DNA from 3 places in the Bacillus sp. URHA0034 genome. Region 1 is predicted to be linked to each of the others. Evidence: predicted binding sites of a transcription regulator. Region 1 holds the regulator's gene; each other region holds the start of a gene.
The links. Region 1 encodes LexA, which represses DNA repair genes until DNA is damaged. Its sites were predicted from a motif close to CGAACATATGTTCG; they were not measured.
Positions count from the first base shown of each region.

Region 2: parE (DNA topoisomerase IV subunit B) is a predicted target of LexA. The motif match lies at 6,081-6,094, and genes of this name have one in related genera.
Region 3: ACZ9EE_RS00375 (YolD-like family protein) is a predicted target of LexA. The motif match lies at 1,687-1,700, and genes of this name have one in related genera.

Region 1 is NZ_JBWCDK010000002.1:1,034,528-1,041,771, reverse strand. It holds gene glnA (type I glutamate--ammonia ligase) at 1-1,169, shown strand, start outside; gene lexA (transcriptional repressor LexA) at 1,271-1,894, opposite strand; gene yneA (cell division suppressor protein YneA) at 2,056-2,376, shown strand; gene ACZ9EE_RS07065 (YneB family resolvase-like protein) at 2,389-3,036, shown strand; gene ACZ9EE_RS07060 (DUF896 domain-containing protein) at 3,109-3,339, shown strand; gene tkt (transketolase) at 3,560-5,566, shown strand; gene sirA (sporulation inhibitor of replication protein SirA) at 5,935-6,375, shown strand; gene ACZ9EE_RS07045 (YneF family protein) at 6,451-6,663, shown strand; gene ACZ9EE_RS07040 (cold-shock protein) at 7,063-7,244, shown strand, end outside.
Region 2 is NZ_JBWCDK010000002.1:5,856,585-5,863,828, reverse strand. It holds gene ACZ9EE_RS30445 (ABC transporter ATP-binding protein) at 1-54, opposite strand, end outside; gene ACZ9EE_RS30440 (MarR family winged helix-turn-helix transcriptional regulator) at 91-540, opposite strand; gene ACZ9EE_RS30435 (hypothetical protein) at 706-1,452, opposite strand; gene parC (DNA topoisomerase IV subunit A) at 1,554-3,992, opposite strand; gene parE (DNA topoisomerase IV subunit B) at 3,989-5,968, opposite strand; gene ACZ9EE_RS30420 (CoA-binding protein) at 6,256-6,669, opposite strand; gene ACZ9EE_RS30415 (sensor histidine kinase) at 6,954-7,244, opposite strand, start outside.
Region 3 is NZ_JBWCDK010000001.1:53,429-60,672, reverse strand. It holds gene ACZ9EE_RS00385 (C39 family peptidase) at 1-734, opposite strand, end outside; gene ACZ9EE_RS00380 (VanZ family protein) at 990-1,193, opposite strand; gene ACZ9EE_RS00375 (YolD-like family protein) at 1,316-1,654, opposite strand; gene ACZ9EE_RS00370 (hypothetical protein) at 1,795-2,037, opposite strand; gene ACZ9EE_RS00365 (hypothetical protein) at 2,192-2,710, opposite strand; gene ACZ9EE_RS00360 (hypothetical protein) at 2,904-3,599, opposite strand; gene ACZ9EE_RS00355 (UPF0158 family protein) at 3,873-4,340, opposite strand; gene ACZ9EE_RS00350 (transposase) at 4,519-4,869, opposite strand; gene ACZ9EE_RS00345 (ankyrin repeat domain-containing protein) at 5,110-5,469, opposite strand; gene ACZ9EE_RS00340 (hypothetical protein) at 5,656-5,871, opposite strand; gene ACZ9EE_RS00335 (hypothetical protein) at 6,181-6,333, opposite strand; gene ACZ9EE_RS00330 (hypothetical protein) at 6,765-7,244, opposite strand, start outside.

The DNA.
Region 1 (7,244 bases):
CCATTGAAGGATTTGTTCGTATCGAAGAATCTGATATGCTTTTATATCCAGACCTTAGCACATGGGTAATTTTCCCTTGGACTGCTGAAAAAGGAAAAGTGGCTCGTTTAATCTGTGATATCTATACTCCAGAAGGCAAGCCTTTTGAAGGTGACCCTCGTAATAACTTAAGAAGAGTATTAAAAGAAATGGAAGAACTCGGATTCACTAACTTCAATCTTGGACCTGAGCCAGAATTCTTCTTATTCAAATTAGACCAAAAAGGCGAACCAACTTTAGAACTTAACGACCAAGGCGGATACTTTGACTTAGCTCCAACTGACTTAGGTGAAAACTGCCGTCGTGATATCGTTCTTGAGCTAGAAGAAATGGGCTTTGAAATTGAAGCTTCCCACCACGAGGTAGCTCCTGGACAACACGAAATCGATTTTAAATATGCTGATGCATTAACGGCTTGTGACCAAATTCAAACGTTCAAGCTTGTTGTAAAAACAATTGCTCGTAAACACGGCTTACACGCTACCTTTATGCCAAAACCATTATTCGGTGTAAATGGATCAGGTATGCACTGTAACCTTTCATTATTCAAAGACGGCCAAAATGCATTCTTTGAGCCAACTGGAAATCTTGAATTAAGTGATACAGCTCGTCAATTCATCGCTGGTATCCTTAAGCACGCTCCAGCATTTACAGCGGTAACGAACCCAACTGTAAACTCTTATAAGCGTCTAGTACCTGGTTACGAAGCACCTTGTTATGTAGCATGGTCTGCTAGAAACCGTTCACCACTTATCCGTATTCCTGCATCTCGCGGCTTAAGCACACGTGTAGAAGTACGTAGTGTGGACCCAGCAGCAAATCCATACCTTGCAATGGCTGTTCTATTAAAAGCAGGTTTAGACGGAATTAAAAATAAATTAACTCCTCCAGCTCCAGTAGACCGCAACATCTATGTAATGAGCAAGGAAGAGAGAATCGAAGAAGGCATCATCGATCTTCCAGCAACACTTGCGCAAGCAATTGATCAATTAAGTGCTAATGAAGTAATTGTTTCTGGTTTAGGAGAGCACATCTTCGAACACTTCGTTGAAGCAAAAGAAATCGAGTGGGATATGTTTAGAACCGTCGTTCACCAATGGGAACGCGATCAATACATGAGCACATACTAAAAACATGAAAAGGCCTTGGCGCTCCGGCGGCAAGGCTTTTTTATGTTAGGTAAAGCATGCAAGTCAAACAGAAAAGAGAACTGAAATCAGCTCTCTTGGTTTTAATGAATATGACGATAAACCCCAATCACTTTCCCTAATATTGAAACATTTCGTAAAATGATCGGATCCATCGAAGAATTTTCCGGCTGCAAGCGAATGTAATCTTTCTCCTTAAAGAATCTCTTACAGGTTGCTTCATCATCCTCAGTCATCGCGACGACAATTTCCCCATTATTTGCAGTCTGCTGCTGCTTGACAATTACATAATCTCCATCAAGAATGCCTGCCTCTATCATACTTTCACCCATGATTTCTAGCATAAACACCTGCTCATCTGCAGGAGCCAGGCTTTCAGGAAGTGGAAAATATTCTTCGACATTCTCGATTGCTGTGATCGGCATACCTGCCGTTACCTTACCGACTACAGGAACATTGACCACTTTATTTCTAGGAATCTGTGCCGCTTCATCCGCATCTAGTATTTCGATCGCTCTTGGTTTAGTAGGGTCTCTTCTAATTAGGCCTTTACTCTCTAAGCGTGCAAGGTGACCGTGAACCGTAGAACTGGATGCAAGTCCCACTGCTTCACCGATTTCCCTAACAGAAGGTGGATACCCCTTACTTTTGACCTCGTCCTTGATAAATTCCAGGATATCTTGCTGTCGTTTTGATATCTTTACCATGATAAAATGCACCTCGCCTGGTTAATGTTGTCTTTATTATAGCATGTTGTATCCTGCTATACAAACATAAGTTCGAGAAAATGGTTGACAGCAAACAAATGTTCGGATTATAATGAAATCAATTCAAAAGAGAACATATATTCTTATAAGAGGTGCGAAACATGAAAAAATTATGGAACCAATACTCGTATGCTATTACTCTTATTCTTTTAAGCTGCACATTAGCTTTCGTCTTATTATTAAACCATCATTCTGATGAACAATATGTAAAAGTAACTATTTCTGAAGGAGATACACTATGGAAGATTTCTGATCAATTTGAGGGTCAGCATTCTCTATCACACAAGGAATTCGTAAGCTGGGTCAAAAAACATAATGAAAATATCAAGGATCAAATCTATCCTGGTGAAGAAATTGTAATTCCGGTAAGTAAAAACGAATCTTCCAATCCAACACAACTTGCAAGTGCACCAAAGGAATAGAAAGGAAATAGAATGAAAGCCATTATATACTGTCGTGTCAGTACCAATAAAGAAACACAGGAAACATCTTTAAAACGCCAGGAAGAAGAATTAATCCAGCTAGCGAACCATTGTGGATTCGAAATTGATTCCATCATCAAAGAACAAGCAAGTGGTTATGATTTTGAAAGAGATGGAATTCTAGAGGTATTGGAGCGAATAAAGGAACCACAGGTTCAGGCATTGTTAATTCAGGATGAAACACGACTTGGAAGAGGGAATGCTAAAATTGCTCTCCTGCACTGTATTATAAAAGAAGGAATTCAACTTTATAGTATTTCTCATAATGGTGAATTACAACTGTCTGAATCAGATTCTATGGTATTAAAAATAGTCAGCATTGTAGAAGAATATCAGCGTAAGCTGCATAATGTAAAAATAAAACGAGGCATGAAACGAGCTGTAGTCCAAGGATATAAGCCGGAAAAAAACTTAAAAAATCTTGGTCAATCCTCCGGCAGGGAGAAAATCGACGTTCCAATTGAACAAATTATCCGACTGCGGGACAATGAACTGACGTTTGCTGAAATCGCCGCCACCCTTAGAGGATTTGGGTATAATGTTTCAAAAGCAACCGTACATCGAAGATACCAGGAATATATAGAATCACAGAAACAGTAGCCCTTTACTTGTCATAAAGGGTTTTTTTTAGTAAAATCAAGTGTCTTTATTTGATAGAAAGGATGGGTGAGAATGCTTTCAAAAGAAAAAATGGCTCGCATTAATGAACTGGCCAGAAAAGCAAAATCGTCAGGGTTAACAGAGCTAGAAGCAAAAGAACAATCCAAATTAAGAAGTGAATACTTGGCTACTTTCCGGGCAAATATGCTCGATACTTTAACGAATACAAAATTTATTGATCCTGAAGGTAATGATGTAACACCTGAAAAATTAAAGGCTAGAAAGAACCGGCCACTTCATTAACCATATAGGAAGGGTACAACTCTTCTGCATTTTCTTACCTCGCCAATGAAAGGCGGGGTATTTTTATTTTACGATAATTTACCTTTATCTAAATGGAGTCAAAAATAAAAATAATGGGCAAATTTTCATTCTTATTATTGTTTATTAGTTGAATTAATAGACAATGCAAGATAATATAAGGGATGTATTTATTATCCGTGTTCAAGAAAGGATGTAATTCATGTTTAATACTATTGATGATTTATCTGTAACATCTATTCGTACGCTATCGATCGATGCGATTGAGAAAGCAAACTCAGGGCATCCCGGTATGCCAATGGGTGCTGCTCCGATGACTTATACATTATGGACAAGATTCATGAACCATAATCCAAAGAATCCTCACTGGTTCAACCGTGATCGTTTCGTCTTATCTGCAGGCCATGGTTCTGCATTGTTATACAGCATGCTCCACTTATCCGGCTATAATTTAAGTATGGAAGACATGAAACAATTCCGTCAGTGGGGCAGTAAGACACCAGGGCACCCTGAGTATCGCCACACAGAAGGCGTAGAAGCAACTACAGGACCACTTGGACAAGGGATTGCAATGGCTGTCGGAATGGCTATGGCAGAACGCCATGTTGCTAGTGTTTATAATAAAGACAACTATGAAATTGTGAACCATTTTACATACAGTGTTTGTGGTGATGGAGACCTTATGGAGGGTGTTTCTGCAGAAGCAGCTTCACTTGCAGGACATTTAAAACTAGGCCGTTTAGTCGTTCTATATGATTCTAATGATATTTCTCTTGATGGAGAGCTAAACAAGTCTTTCTCTGAAAGTGTAAAAGGCCGTTTTGAAGCTTATGGCTGGCAATACCTACGTGTTGAAGACGGCAATAATCTTGAAGAAATCGCCAAAGCACTTGAAGAAGCAAGAAACGACCTTGACCGTCCTACAATGATTGAAGTTAGAACCGTTATCGGATATGGCTCGCCAAACCGTGCCGGTACTTCAGGTGTGCACGGTGCTCCACTAGGTGAGAGCGAGTTAAAGCTTACAAAAGAAGCGTATAAGTGGACTTTTGAACAAGATTTCCATGTTCCGCAAGAAGTGTACGACAACTTCCAAAAACTCATTGGTGAAAACGGTGAGAAAAAGGAAAAAGAATGGAACGACACGTTCGCACAATATAAAAATGAATATCCAGAATTAGCTGCTCAGCTTGAACAAGCGTTAAACAATGAACTTCCTGAAGGCTGGGACAAGGATATCCCTGTCTACCAAGAAGGTAAGAGTCTAGCAAGCCGTGCCTCTTCTGGTGAAGCCCTAAATGGTATTGCTAAAAATCTACCAATCTTCATTGGCGGTTCAGCAGACCTTGCTGGTTCAAATAAAACAATGATCAAAGGTTCAGCCGATTATATGCCAGGCAGTTATGAAGGCCGTAATTTCTGGTTCGGCGTTCGTGAATTTGCCATGGGCGCAGCGATGAATGGTATTGCCCTTCACGGTGGAGTAAAAGTATTTGGCGGTACATTCTTCGTATTCTCTGATTACCTTCGTCCAGCGATTCGTTTAGCTTCGATAATGGGACTACCTGTTACCTATGTATTTACGCATGATAGTATCGCTGTTGGGGAAGACGGCCCAACACACGAACCTGTTGAGCAGCTTGCAGCACTGCGCGCAATGCCAGGCCTATCCATCATCCGTCCGGCAGACGGCAATGAAACAGCAGCAGCTTGGAAGCTTGCGGTTGAATCAACTAATAAACCAACGGCACTTATCTTGACTCGTCAAGATTTACCTACATTAAAAGGTACAGATACAAATGCATATGAAGGAGTTTCAAAGGGTGCGTATGTCGTTTCTCCTGCTGAAAAAGAAACGGCAGATGCTTTAATTTTGGCAACTGGCTCTGAAGTAAGTCTAGCGGTTGAAGCACAAAAAGTCCTTGCAGGTGAAGGTGTTCATGTTTCGGTTGTCAGCATGCCTTCATGGGATCGTTTTGAACAACAATCTCAAGAATATAAAGATTCTGTTCTTCCAAGAAGTGTGAAAAAGCGTCTTGGGATTGAAATGGGTGCTTCACTCGGCTGGCACAAATATACAGGTGACGAAGGCGATGTCTTGGCAATTGACCAATTTGGAGCATCAGCACCAGGTGAAAAAATTATGGAAGAATACGGCTTTAACGTTAATCATGTTGTTGCACGTGTTAAGGCTCTTTTACAAAAATAAATCAGATAAATTAGAAGGAGAACGGAGATTCCGTTCTCTTTTTTTTTGCAAATATGCTAGGATTTTCAACCTATGATTAAAATTAGCCATAAATATAGAAATTATGGTCCATAAATTACTATTTTTGGACCAATTACACACTGAAAGGAGCCAATGCCCTTTTTTACGGGTATATATAGTAGAAATAGTTATTACAATATTTTGAACAATGGCATTTTTTAGAGGAAAATTCATAAATTCTACCGAAATAGTAGTTTGTAACATGATAATCGACAAAAGTAGTGAAAGTTTTTGCCGCCGTAAGACAAACGTTTTGTTCATGCTTTTTTATAATAGAAAAAAGGGTTTCAACGAAGGAGAGAACAGTGGTGAGAAAATATCAGCTTTACTTAATAGAAGATGAATTTGCCGCCCATTACTTCGGACGAGAGCGTATATTTTTTCAGCTTTTTCAAGAACATCAAACATCTGACGGCGAACTTAAATTTATTACACAAAAACAAATTTCATATATTACGAAACGGGTCGAGGTTCTAAAAATCCACAATCTGCTCCAAAAACAGCTCGGAAAAATGAAGGGTTTTAAAGCGGATCATGGTGCATATACGATTTTCTTAAGCGGAAAACTAAGCACGGCAAGGTTAGAAGTCTTTCAAGAATTAATCACCGTGGAAGCAGAAGGTACCTATGAAGCGGAGACTGCCTTTTTTGAAGTACTTAGAAAATGTGAATCTTCCTTCTTAGCGATTGATCTTGAACATGAGCGCGTTGGCTGGCTAAAACCAATTAAAGAAAGAAAATTTGTCTAATTAAAATGAGAAATATTGTTTTCTTCCGATTAATTTAGTACACTGTATGATAGACAACATGAAGGAGGAAATTTAATGTTAATTTTTCTAGTTGGTATACTAGCATTAGCAGCTGGTGTAGCACTAGGATTTTTCATTGCTCGCCGATATATGATGAGCTATTTAAAGAAAAATCCGCCAATCAATGAACAAATGTTAAAAATGATGATGATGCAAATGGGAATGAAACCTTCGCAAAAGAAGATCAACCAAATGATGGCAGCAATGAACAAGCAGCAATCTAAATAAATCGGACAAGCACTCATGTAAAATCCTTATCCATAAGGGTTCATCACTGGATGTAAGTAATTAGGAAGATCGGGAGTCTAATGGTTATTCTTTATCATTTTATTACTTACCCCTTCATATTTTAATCCAAAAACCACTTTTTCTGATGAAAACACCGGGAAGGTGGTTTTTTTATGAAGTCAAAGGCGAAAAATCCTTGCCTAAAAATTACTGTCGTAAAAAGATTTCAGATACACATATTGGAAGCCTTGCATACTTTTATAAACTATGTTATTATAAAGAAGAATTATTTTTGTTCGGTGTAAAGGATAGTATAAGATTAAACTTTTCGTCTTGATGATCACTGAGTGCAAGGATAGTAACACATTGTGTGCAAAGCACACAGCAGGAGGAAACAAAATGGAAAACGGTAAAGTAAAATGGTTTAATGCAGAAAAAGGTTTCGGATTCATCGAGCGTGAAGGCGGAGAAGACGTATTCGTTCATTTCTCAGCAATCCAAGGCGAAGGTTTCAAATCTTTAGACGAAGGTCAAGCAGTTACTTTTGACGTTGAGCAAGGCCAACGTGGAGCTCAAGCAGC
Region 2 (7,244 bases), 4.8 Mb from region 1:
GACAACATAGATCGGGATTTGAAAGGGTTTAAGGTATTTACTCAATTTTAACAAGTTACTTCCACTCCATTTTCCATGTTAGTTTTTATTTTATTGATTTTCCAATTGATTAAAGTAATCATGAACTTTAAAAAGCGATTCTGCCAACTGCAAACTTTCCGCTTCCCCTAGATAATCAATCAGACCTAGAAAAGTATTTGCAAATGTCTGTCTAGCTTGTTCGGTTGCTTGAAGTCCCTCTTCAGTCAGACTGATCTTGACCGCACGTCTGTCCTCAGGATGAATCGTCCGTTCAATAAAACCATCCTTTTCGAGACCATTGATGATTTGCGTAACGGTTGGCGGTGTTACGTTCAATTTCTGACTAATTTCTGAAACCTTCATCTCACTGTTATTCATATTTGCTCGTTGCAGCAGCGCGAGCACTCTGAATTCACTTGGATTAAAACCAGCAATTTTCTTTTCGTGCCAGCCCGTTTTCCTAAATTGCTGAAATGCCTTCATTAATTTTTGCGCAGTCTCACTTTCAAAATGAGCCACTATCCTCACCTCATTTTATTTACCATCCTAATAGTTAGGCAGCTTAATTATTTATAGACCTAAGTATATTCCCGTTGACAGACTACGTCAATCATTAGCTAAAAGAAAAAACACAGAAAAATTTCTGTGTTTTGGTGGGTTGTTATATAGGAAAATGAAATACGATTAATGTGTTACTTCTGCCTTAAAGAGTTTCCAATGCCCATGATCATAATACCAAATAGAATTAACGAAGGCGATGATATCAGCATTTGCGATCCCCGTTACCTTCTGCTGCCCTTTTAGGCCAACTTTTTGATGGTCGATTTGGATTGGTTTTACATTATAATAGGAGTTAACCGTTAATTCGGTTGGCTCATTTAATTTCCCACGATAATAAAAGCCTAGTTTTTTATAATAGTCCTTGCGCTTTTTCAAATCAAATAGATAGGATTTTCCTGTTTGGGTTAATTTGATTTCTGCTTTATACCCATTTTTAAATTTTGCATCCATTTCTAATGGCTCTGGAACGGTTAAGTCGGTCCGGACAAAATCTTTTAAGCTATACAAATAGCTCGTCACATTCCCTGCGTTTTCGTCTGTTAATACATTTGCAAATAAATCTTTCAAACCATCATGGTTCAAATCTACTAACTTTAGGGATGCCTTCTTCCCGCTTTCTAACGGAAAGCTGTAGGTTCTGCCATTAGAAGCCCTAATATCAATAAAAACACTTTTCAAGTAATTTTCTTCGTCCTGAGAGGGTACCCCTTTTAACCAAATGGTCTCATTTTGCCCATCTCCAGTCAGATCTGCTTCCTGTTTTGAAATCGTAACGGTCCTTATATTTTCTTCAATCGCATATACGCCCGTAATGGTCGTAAGGGATATAAAAAAAAACGAAACGATGACTAACAGCATCTCTTTTTTCATCCAGTTCCCCTCCACATCCTTTTCTTTAAACTTAGTATGTCCATTTATGGAAAAAAAATGAAAAGAACCTCCTATTTTCTTGGGAGGTTCTTTTCATCGTTTTATTCGGTTACTGGTTCGGATGCAGCTACTTTCCATAAGTTGCTTACTTTACCGTTTTCGTCCTCGTCTAGGATAAACGAGCCGTTTGAATAACGGTCACTATAGCTAATATCGGCAGTTTTTAGTGTTTCGGTGTAACCTTTTTCTGTCTCAATCATAATGAGATCTTGTTCATTTGCTAAACAGAAGCCTACAATCCGATGCGGTTTCGCTTTTAGCTCCCTGAGAATGACAACACCACGCTTTGCACGGGTTGCTTTTTCAAATTCTTTTAATTTCATGCGTTTTAAGGCACCGCGCTGGGTAACAACTACAATCGATTCACTGCTATCTGGCGTGATCAGCTTTCCACCAACGACCAGATCGTCTTCTTTTAAGTTAATCCCTTTTACACCAGCAGCCCGCTGTCCGACAATACTAATCTCTTCTTCATGGAACCATAAAGCATAGCCCAACTTGGTGACTAAGAAGAGCTCTTTCGTGCCATCCGTTAGATGCACATCGACTACCTGATCATCATCCTTAAGATTGACGGCCACAAGTGGTTTCGAGTACCGCTGTGCTTTATAGGCTTTCAGTTCGGTTTTCTTAACCATTCCGTTTTTCGTGACAAAAACAAGATAAGCATCGATTTCAAAGTCTTTAACTGAAATCGCATGGATGATCTCTTCGTCACGATCAATTGGAATAATATTGGCTATATGCTGGCCAAGATCCTTCCAACGGATATCTGGAAGCTCATGAACAGGGCAGAACAAGTAATTGCCCTTATTGGTGAAGAGCAGTAATACATCTTTTGTATTCACATCGAGTTGGGCAAGGAGACGGTCAGATTCCTTCATTGCCAAGTCATGTCCGCCGGATGCCGCGTAGGAACGCTGGCTTGTTCGTTTCACATAACCTTCTTGTGTCACGGTGACAATCACATCTTCACTTGGCACAGTTACGTCGAGATTAATTTTGATTTCTTCAATTTCCGCTTCGATTTTCGAACGGCGTTCATCTGCGAAGCGTTTTTTTACGTCTTTTAACTCTTTTTTAATGACCGATAAAAGTTTTTTCTCACTAGCTAAAATACTAGTAAGCTCTTCCACTTTTCCTGCTAACTCTTCAGCTTCGTTCCTTAGTGCAGTGATATCTGTGTTTGTTAAACGGTAGAGCTGTAAAGAAACAATCGCTTCAGCTTGTAATTCTGTGAAACCAAATTTGGCGATTAAGTTATCTTTGGCATCCCGTTTATCCTTTGAGGCACGAATGGTGGCAATCACTTCATCGAGAATCGACAAAGCCTTGATTAAACCTTCCACAATATGCTGACGCTCTTTTGCCTTATTGAGGTCAAATTGCGTTCTTTTTGTGACGACTTCTTTTTGATGGCCAATATAGGCATCTAATAACTCTCGGATACCCATCAGTTTTGGGCGTTTGTTATAGATCGCGACCATATTAAAGTTATACGTTACCTGAAGATCACTATTTTTATATAAGTAATTCAAGACACCTTCTGCATGGGCATCCTTTTTTAATTCAATCACGATTCTAAGACCGGTACGGTCGGTTTCATCACGGACCTCAGACATTCCTTCTACTTTACGGTCTAATCGAAACTCATCCATTTTTTTGACGAGATTGGCTTTATTGATTTCATAAGGGATCTCGGTAATCACAATTTGCTGCTTACCGCCGCGAACTTCTTCGATTTCCGCTTTACTCCGGACAATGATTTTACCTTTGCCAGTTTCATAGGCTTTTTTAATGCCTTCTATCCCTTGAATAATGCCGCCCGTAGGGAAATCTGGTCCTTTAATCACGGTCATGAGTTCATCTACCGTTGAATCCGGTTGATCCATTCTCATGATCACACCATCAATAACTTCACCCAAATGGTGTGGAGGAATATCGGTAGCATAACCTGCTGAAATTCCAGTGGAACCATTAACAAGTAAGTTCGGGAACATCGCCGGTAAAACAGTCGGTTCCTTCGATGTATCATCAAAGTTCGGAATAAATTCCACCGTGTTTTTTTCAATATCCCTTAAGAGTTCAGCGGCAATCGCCGAAAGCCTTGCTTCTGTATAACGCATCGCTGCAGGCGGATCACCATCAACACTACCGTTGTTTCCATGCATTTGAACAAGCACGTTTCGAACTTTCCAATCCTGGCTCAATCGTACCATGGCTTCATATACGGAAGAATCACCATGTGGGTGATAGTTACCAATAACATTACCAACTGTCTTAGCTGATTTTCGAAACCCTTTATCAAAGGTATTGCCTTCGACATGCATGGCATATAAAATACGCCGCTGTACAGGCTTTAATCCGTCCCGCGCATCCGGCAGGGCACGTTCTTGGATAATATACTTACTATATCTGCCAAAACGATCACCAATTACATCTTCTAGAGGTAAGTCCCGGAATTTTTCAAGTGCACTCATCCTTCAGGTACCTCCTCTGAGACCGTTATATTTTCATTTTCTAAAATCGTATCATCTTCTTCTAAACCAAATGCCACATTACTTTCAATCCATTTACGGCGCGGCTCTACTTTATCACCCATCAGGGTAGTGATGCGTCGTTCCGCTCTGGCGATATCATCAATCTTAACGCGGATTAATGTCCGAGTCTCGGGGTCCATTGTGGTATCCCATAGCTGGTCAGCATTCATTTCGCCAAGACCTTTGTAGCGCTGAATGATGTAGCCTCTGCCGACTTTTTTGATCGCACCCTGGAGTTCGTCTTCATTCCAGGCATATTCAATGATTTCTTTTTTCCCGGAGCCCTTACTTACTTTGTATAAAGGCGGCAGGGCAATAAACACCTTGCCGGCTTCAACAAGCGGCTTCATATAGCGGTAAAAGAAGGTGAGTAATAATACTTGAATATGAGCACCATCTGTATCGGCATCGGTCATAATGACGATTTTGTCATAGTTGATGTCTTCAACCGAAAAATCCCCGCCAACTCCGCCGCCAATCGCATGGATAATTGTATTGATTTCCTCATTTTTGAAGATATCAGACAGTTTCGCTTTCTCGGTATTAATGACTTTACCACGGAGCGGAAGAACGGCCTGAAAGCGGCGGTCACGGCCCTGCTTGGCAGAACCTCCCGCAGAATCACCCTCTACTAGGTAAAGTTCATTCTTTTGCGGATTTCGTGATTGCGCTGGTGTCAGCTTTCCAGAGAGGACTGCTTCTCCCCGTTTCTTCTTTTTACCGCTTCGTGCATCTTCACGGGCTTTTCTTGCGGCTTCTCGTGCCTGATAGGCTTTAATTGATTTTTTGATTAGTAGCGAGCTGATATCAGGATTTTCTTCTAGGAAGTAAGAAAGATGCTCAGACACCACGGAATCAACTGCAGATCTCGCTTCACTTGTTCCGAGTTTTCCCTTCGTTTGTCCTTCAAATTGGAGCAGTTCTTCCGGGATTCTTACGGAAATAACCGCCGATAATCCTTCGCGAATATCATTGCCATCTAAATTTTTTTCCTTTTCCTTAAGAAAAGCAACCTTGCGGGCATAGTCATTGAACACCCTTGTCATCGCCGTTTTTGCGCCGGCTTCATGTGTACCGCCATCTCTTGTCCTTACGTTATTAACAAAGGATAAGACATTTTCGGAATAGCCGTCATTGAATTGAAACGAAAATTCTACTTCAATTCCATTTTGAGTTCCTTCGAAGCTTCCAACTGGATGAAGAGTTTCTTTATCCTCGTTTAGGTATTCAACAAAAGCCTCAATTCCGTTTTCATAGTGAAAAACTTCGTGGAGATCATTACGGTCATCAATAATCTCGATTTTTAATCCTTTTAACAAGAAAGCTGATTCTCTCAGCCGTTCAGATAGAGTTTCAAAGTTATAGGTCGTGGTCGAGAAAATCGTCGTATCCGGTTTAAAATGAATCGTTGTTCCCGATTGATTGGTCTTGCCGATTTTTTCGAGTGTTGTGACGGGTTTCCCGCCATTTTCAAACCGTTGTTCATAAACGAAGCCATCTCGTTTAATCGTAACGACTAACCATTCAGATAATGCATTTACAACTGAAGCACCAACACCGTGCAGCCCTCCGCTGGTTTTATAGCCGCCTTGACCAAATTTACCACCGGCATGGAGCACGGTTAAAATAACCTCCGGAGTTGGTTTTCCCATTTTATGCATGCCTGTAGGCATTCCTCGACCCTTATCCATAACACTTATGGAATTATCTTTGTGTATTCTTACAATGATTTGATCACCGAAACCGCCAAGTGCTTCATCGACAGAGTTATCCACTATCTCATATACAAGATGATGAAGACCGCGTGAATCAGTGCTGCCAATGTACATACCTGGGCGCTTTCTTACCGCCTCAAGACCTTCCAGTACCTGGATGGCATCATCATTATAATCAAATGCTTGCTGATTCCTTGCCACTAAAATACCCCTTCCTGCCTAAAAAAACATAAATGGCGCTCATCGCCATTTTCAAAATAAATTAGTAAAAGATTCGTTTTAAAGAGTCCATTATCCTTTAAATATATCCAATAGAACTAATGTTTGCCACATTTATTTTAACATAACTTGTTGTGGCGTCTATGCCTAATTGTAGCGATTTATTTCGATTTGGCAAATATGTATTTAAAAACAACTTATTTTTGTAATACAATTTTGACGGTCTTTGTGAGGGAAAAAAGAAAAAAACTGCTAAAAAATAGCAGTTTTTATCTCGTCATCGCATATTCGATTTTAATACAGCGATCCATAATGACCGTATAGCCCTTTTCTTTTAAAAATTGATAGGCTTCTTCGTTAGCAAGACCGAGCTGGGCCCAATAGACATCAGCATCGATCTCGTCAAATTCCTTCGCAACATCGAACAATTGTTCTGATCTCCTAAAAACATTAACGATATCAACATGTCCCTCGATTTCTTTTAAAGAGGAAACAGCTTTTACACCTAGTACTTCGTCGACAGCTGGGTTAACTGGAATGATTTCATAGCCTGCCTTTTGCATGACCTCCGATACTTGGTAGGAAGCCTTTGCTGGATTATCGCTCAATCCTACGACTGCAATTCTTTTTGCCTTTTTCAAAATAGCGGCGATTTCCTCACGGCTTGGATTTTCAATTGCCATTCTGACCACTCCCTAAAGATTATTATCTTTATTTTACCCTTTTTGAAAAATAAAACCAAAATAAAACGCTTGCAAATAGAAAAGCGAAAGCGCCTTGTCCAGGGGCGCAAGGCTACAGACAAGCCGGCGAGAAGGCTGCTTTATTGCCTTCTTGACAGATTGGCTTAGACCTTAGAGCCCCTAGGCGCTATAGCTAGACAGGGAATAGTTAGCGTCAAGCAGGCCTTTTTCATAAACCATTATCATTTCATAAACAAAAGCTCCCTGCCATCTGGGAGCTTACCTTAAGAAACAGAGATGAGTTCAGGTTTAACTGCCTCGTTTACCTTGGGTACGGAGATGCAAAAACGGGCACCCGCCTCATGGTTTTCAACGGTAACCAATCCATTCATATTTTCTAGTATCATCTTGGTCATATATAGACCTAAACCTGTTCCATGCGGCTTGGTAGTAAAATAGGGATCAAAGATTTTATTGAGGAGCGAAGGCTCGATTCCTCCGGCGTTATCCGTGAACTCTGCTGTAACAAATTCCGAACTTTTACTTAATTTAATCGTTATTTTTCTGTCGTTGAT
Region 3 (7,244 bases), on a different contig from region 1:
TAACCTGAACGGTTATATGGGCTTCCAACATACCCCTTGTTTGGGTCAAGAGTAGTGGTATAAGGCATCTTTTTAGCTAACGTTATCTTATCTATATTAACCCCTTTGTATTGAAGGGCCATATCTAAACTCGTAACTTCGCACCCAGCTGGCAGCTCTGGATTTTGCAGAACTAATGGAACATTCATTGTAAATGAATTTGAATCATTTACTAGTTCTACATATTTTCCATTAATATATCCTTGTTGTCCACTATAATTAATTTGGTACCAACCATTAGAGAGTTTGGAATGTACAGTTAAAAATGATCCCTTTTTTAGTACACCAAGAATTGGATATGTCACAGAAGCCCCACTACGAACATTCAAGTCGGAGGTTGTAACATATTGATCACTTACTGGGGTTGGAGAATTCGAGACTTTTACATATTGACCGCTTACAAACCCTTTTTTGCCATTATAAATTACATTATACCAACCTGCTGCATTTCCTATAATGTTGAGGTTTGATCCCTTCTTAACTGTTCCAATTATTGCATATTTAGTAGATGGCCCACTGCGAATATTTAGGTTTTCAGTAGCGGAATAATTTAGTGATTCGGCACTTACAAAATTAGGTTGAAACAATTCAATATGCGTACCATTAAAACAAAAAGCTGTAGTCAAAATAGTTGTAGCTAAACCTGTCAGTAGTGGTTTTTTAATAAATCTTCCTTTAGTTATCTTACCTTTCATTTCTTTCCCCCTGTGTTTTCTATGAATATTAGTCTATTTTTCTACTATTTCCTTGTAACTAAATAGTTTTCAAAGAAGGATAAGTATTATCTGATTTTCCCTATGCCATCAGTGTTTCTTTCTATTTTTTTACATTTATTTACCTGAAATTACATCTATTACAAGTAGTTTATAAAATAAAGAAGTTTTTGTCGACTATTAAATTACTAAGGGCCGGATTACAAGTTAAAAATAACATCATCAATATCTGAACTTCTACCCATACCGTAAGAACTGTACAACTTCTATCAAAACAGTACACAGAAAGGAGTACCATATAGCTTGTTTATTGCTCTTTGCCCATTCGAAATAAAGCAGGGCAAATGGGGTAAGCATAAAAGCATTTCCGACAATTTGGAATAATGGAGAAGGATTATTATGAAGAACTTCAATAATGCCTTTAATAGGTATTAAATTCACAGAATGAACTACGAAATACTAAATTATAACAATGATTCTAAGACTTGGTAGCCTTTATAAGAATTAAGTTAAACAAACCTGCCCGAACCCGTCTAGGGTTGACTCAAAGCATTAGATGTAGCTTAATTTAAAACCTTCACTCCGACTACACTATCGAATGCCACCCGTTCAAATTCTCCAGGCTTCACCTCTATCCGCAGCTCATGAGTTATCGGATCAACGTAATGAACACGCCCATTAATGTCGTGTGTAAAACCATCATCCCATACAGCCAGTTTTACCGCATGGTTGTATTCTGTCGCGTAAGCTATTCGTAGGTCAAACTCTTCTTTCTGATTTTCGTCTAAAATTGGCTTAGAAGTCCGTGCTTGATCCTTGAACATTTCTCTGGTCATTTCAAATGCCAACGGAATAAAGGAAGCGGACTGCCATTTCATTTTCCCACGGTCACGAATTGTCATTAATGAATCATCTCCTTTAATATCATTATATGCGAACTAATGTTCTGTATGTAAATAAAAAAATAAGACCAACATTTTTTAGTGGTCTTTAGTATTCTTATTCAACTAACGCACCCGTTAGCTTAAGAAGATTTCCCCTTTTACCCAAGATACATAATTTTATTTTTCTCTTTTTTCGCCCTAATAACTATCTTTGCTGTTAAATGTTCGGGTTGGTCATACGCTGACTGAATCTCAGCAAAAAGTTCGTTAATAATCTCTTCAAGATTCCCCAATGATAGTGTCTTTGGAAGACTTTTTGTTCTTGCAATTTCATAATTTTTATATGAACTATCGTAACCGTTTATTGTCTCTTCGCCGACAGCATTTATTTCAAATTCCACTTTTATTTGACCTTCCTAACTCCATACCTCCTAATATACTGCAACTGACAATCCTTATCTTTCCATCATTCTTCTTTAACTATTATGCCCGTTAGTGGAACAAGAAAAGCTGCCAAAATGACAGCTCCAATCTTCAACTCTTGCACCCGTTAGCTTAATAAACTCCGTATTTCCACAAAACTACACCATTGCTTGATAGAGCCTCTATTTTAAGGGGATCTGGGTCTCCAGGTTCAGGCTCTTCTAACATATCAAAGGTTGCAAACCATACTCTTAAACCTTGTTCGATTTCAATAATTTTTGCCTTTTTTTCCACAGTCTTTTGTTTGATAACTACCTTTTGTATATTATCATCTGAAATAATTCCAGCAAATGTAACAATGGGAACTTCTGGGGCATTAATCATTGTCAAATCAATTCCTTCTTTAGGGTTAAGTTCCGCATTACCGCTATGAAGCCAAATTTTCAAATCATTTGAGAAAAAGGAATGACGAAAACCAGTCTTATCTAGATAAAAATAAATTGTACCTTTTACAATTTTTTCTTTATGGAGCAAAACAGTTGATTTTGGATATGGCACATTGTTAGTGAACTTTTTTGAAGTATTTTTTTCTTCTGTATAAGTACAACCAACTACTATTAAACATAAAAGAAGTATTAATAACTTTTTCAAATCGTCACCCTTTCATTAAGTTCCCTTAACAAAAGATACTACGAAAACCCTTATTTATTCGCTCAAAACCAAACAAGTTTAGTTTTTCCTTGTTCCACTAACCTGCCCGTTAGTGCAACAAGAAAAGCTGCCAAAATGACAGCTCTGTTCTTAAAATCTCGCACCCGTTAGTTTAAGTACATTTCTTCACAAACTATTCATAATAGTAGGAGTTAGTCCATCCATATTCTTTACCATTATCAGCACACCATTTAAGAAGACCTTTTTTACCCTTGCTATTAAAAGCAATCCAGTCACGTAACAGATTTTTGTAATAATTTACACTTTCACTTACATATTTTTTACTTTCAACATTGATGATTTCTGTAGAGAGGTTTTCGATTTTCAAAACTGAGTCCTGATCCTCAGAAATATCACCAAGGTAGGCATCTTCAGAAATGTGATGAAAAGAAAATTCAAGGGAATCAAGATAATAGTTAATGATTGCCATTAATACTCTTTGTTCACTCTTCCCACCAACCCTTAGTGCCGTTTCAAGGTGCTTCAAATGGTTTTCGGATTTTAAGAATAAGCCATACCATCTAACTGGTTGTGGGTCTTTTGGTTCTTCAATCATCCAATCCTCAAGAATCGGTTTTAATATGTTTTCCTCAAGTGGATGAACTAGTACATAATGTATATCTTCTGATTCCTCGAACCATTTAAAAAGCCAATAAGCAAATTCCTTTTTCTTTTTAACTTGCCAACCCTTTACCTCTTTGATAAAAAGGTTTAGCGAACTAAAGGCATCTTTCCTAAGTCCCTTTTCTTTGAAGAGGCAAAACTCTTTAAAAAACGGATAACTATCCAAATTTTTATCTTGGATTAAATTCGTAAGTATATTAGTCAAATCCTCTACACCTTCTCTCCTTTAACAAACTTTTGCCCTAATATGAATCAGCACCTTCATATCTTTCAAACTTGCATAAATACTCTCCCAATGCAATGTTCTTTGCTTCAACTAAACTCCCTCGTTATTCGAATAGAAAAAGAGCGTGCTGCCGCACCCCACTGATTAATTAAAGCACCCGTTAGTGGAATATGAAAAGTATTATTTTTCTTGATTTGAAGCAATACTTATTGGTAGGGAAAATCATCTAAACAAATTAGATTGTTTATTAATTCATTCAATATAGTTTACGTTATTATCTTGGCACCATTTAATCGCAATTTCTTTAAAACACTCGTCACGATAGGAATACCATTGATCCTCGATTTCAAAATCTATTATTTGGTCTTTAAATCTTCTAAAGGCACCTTTTCCCTTAATTGATCTTAATAATATATCCTGCTTTCTCTGATCACTGATAGTTAGGCAAAAGTCTTCCATAATTTCATATTCATTGACTTCATATTTTGTTGGTAACTCTATGTAATTCTCGAAATTTTCGACAACATCATTTGCAACCATTAAATTTTCTTGTTGCCACTCAGGTAAATGATCGAATGGTTCTTCATTTTCAGCAGCTCTCAAGTCCTCCGATGTTACTAACACTATTTCACCAGTAGTAATATTTAGTAATGAACGTGACTCTTCAAACTGTATTTCCATTTCTTCAATTATATCTTTAAGCTTTACTTGAATGCTCATAATATAGCCCACCTTCCATTTTTTCTAGTGATACCATAAGTTAATCAACAATAAGATGTAAGAGTGCCTCACAGAATAGTTTAGCTGGAAATTGCTGCTTATCAACAGTCAAAATTGCATTTGTTTAACCACGTTAAAATTTGATGTTATATTTAATCTTTCTCGTTATCGGATTTCTCTAGCTAAGGTCATCCTTTTTTATAGCTTTCTCAGCTTCAATTTCCTCACTTAACTCTGGGAACTGTTTCTTAAAAGATTTTACTATCTTTGTGGTTTTACTGAATACATATTTTTTTACCTCGCCATAAGGAATCCATATCTCTCTATATTGAATCTGTGCATATAGGGATGAAGTAACTATATCGCGTTGATTAGGAGGTAGTTTCTTTGTTGTACGTCTTTCGTTCATCTTTTTGTGGTAGAGCTTATAAAGTTCTGTTGCAATCCATTCTTTTTGGCTATTTTTCAATTGTGAAAACCGTTTGTTTGTTTGAAGAATCTTTCCGTTTACTTTGATATGATTTTTCATTAAGAACCGTCCTAAAATCATTATTAATAATTTTAAATCTAAGATATTGTAATTGTCTCACAATCACTTTTGACTTTCGAATACTTTAAAATGGTATCTATAAAAATAAAAAGACCAATATCTTATGGTATATCTTATTGAAGTATTGCTGGTTAGTTTAAGAAGAAAAGTCCCTGAATTGGCATCCGGAATAGAAGTAACTACCCATTTAGTTAAAAATGAAATTTAACTTTGTAAAATTTAACATTTCTTTTCCCATTGCTTTAGTAATTCAATAATTTCTGTTTGGATATGATCATCCCAACCTTGTTTTGCTCTTTCTAAACAACCATCGCTCTTTGCTCCGTTTTCTAACAAATATGAAGCAATGTCAATAAAGCCAAAATAACACGCAATTAACAACGGTGTCGTGTCTAAACGGTCACATTGGTTCAAATCAGCACCTTGATGAACCAATTGTTTTATAAATTCAAAATTATTGCTATGAACTGCCCAGTATAAAAGACTTTGACTATGAAATTCCTCATTTACATCGTGTGTCTTTAAAAATTTAGTTAGACCTTCACTATCTTTTCTATGTAATAAATCGGAATAATTCATTAGTAACCAGCCTCTTTTCTTAATTATTGCAGCCCCTTTAAACTAAATCCTACCATAAACTTCACCTTTCTTATTATATTAACCTGCTTCGTTAGTTTAACAAGAAAAAGCTGCCTCAATGACAGCTATGATCTTAAACTCAAGCCCCGTTACCTTAAGTACATTACTTCACAATCAGCTAAAATCTCACTGATTGTTTTGCTTTATTCGTTTAAATAACCAACTAAATAACTTTATTACTTCAACAAGCACGATACCAAACAATATCGCCTTTAAGAAAAATAGGTTATCTGAAGTAAGGGTCAATTTTCCGGTTCTTAAATAGTGGGTCAAATAACCCAATACAGCACCATATATAAGCCATAAAATGTGTTTAAATCTTTCCAAGAGATATGTTTTCATTTGTTTCTCCTAGCTGCTTCTACAGCACAATTGATTTTAAGTTTTATAACAATTAAATAATAATTGATTTTTTGGATAATTATAATGGGAATTCAACCCTATGTAGTTAAATCCTTTTCACTAAACTGCCCCTTTAGTGGAACAAACAAAAAAAGCTTCCATATCAGCTACCATTGTTCAACCAACGCAACCATTAGCTCGATAAGAAAACTTATTATAAGGGGTTACGTTTAGGGAGAGAAAAAACGAATTAATAGATAAATAAGTTGAACAAATAGCCTACTAAATCACACGTAAAAAAAGGGGGTGTTATTCGCCGCCATCATCTCCCCCATCATCATTGTCCTCGTTATCAATACCATCGATGATTCCATCATTATCATTATCATTGAAAAAGTCCTTAATGGTATCTAAAAAGCTTTTTTTCTCACTTTCATTTTCATTAGAATGATAACTACTCATAAAATTTTGTAGTGTGATTACTTGAACAGACTGTTGTTTATTTCTCGAAACAAAGTAAAGAAAAATAATAACTATAATAATTATTAGGAGTAATATTAGAGCCAGTATCACAAATTTATTCAAATTAGCAACAACCCCTTACTTGTCCTATATTAATGAGTATGATATTTTCGTGCTTTGATTACAAATTTTTACAGGCTTAAAAAAAAACGCTGTTGCGTTTAACAACAGCGTTTACCTGCTACCTTAGATATAGAATATCTTCAATCTTAAATTCCTAATCCGTTATACCAAACTGTTGACCAGAAAAATCCTTCTTCAACTAAACTGCTTCTTTAGTTCAACAAGAAAGACCTGCCTTAATGACAGCTCTGATCGTAAACTCAAGCACCCGTTAGCTGAATAAGACGATATTCTACTTTTATGGAACCTCATTTTATCAATGTATCGTTAATTTGAGTGATTACTGTACCTTTAGGTAAATTTGAACATAATCTTTTTACTGTTGAATACTTGTCCTGATTAGAAAACAAATAAAATCCATTTCCATCGTGGAAAATAGTAATAAATGTTGTATTTTCATCTATTTTAAAAATTGGTATTGAACGTTCTCTTTTTTTACCCCATTCAATTACAGTATTCAATTGAAAAGATAAATTTTCAGAGTAAGAAATTGTGTAAAATTCATTTAGGCTTGCTGCAAGCCAAAAGGTTTCTTCTAGAACATAAATTAGTGAACGAGAATCCGTTATTTGTACAGTAAAATATGGAGGATGGTACTTTACTTTTTTAAAAGAAGTCCAATAAGTTTGAACTTCATCTAAAAACCTTATCTTATAATTGATTTCCAAATTATCAAATGCAGTTTGTATTTCTTCATAATCATCAACACAAACAAACGTAAGATATAA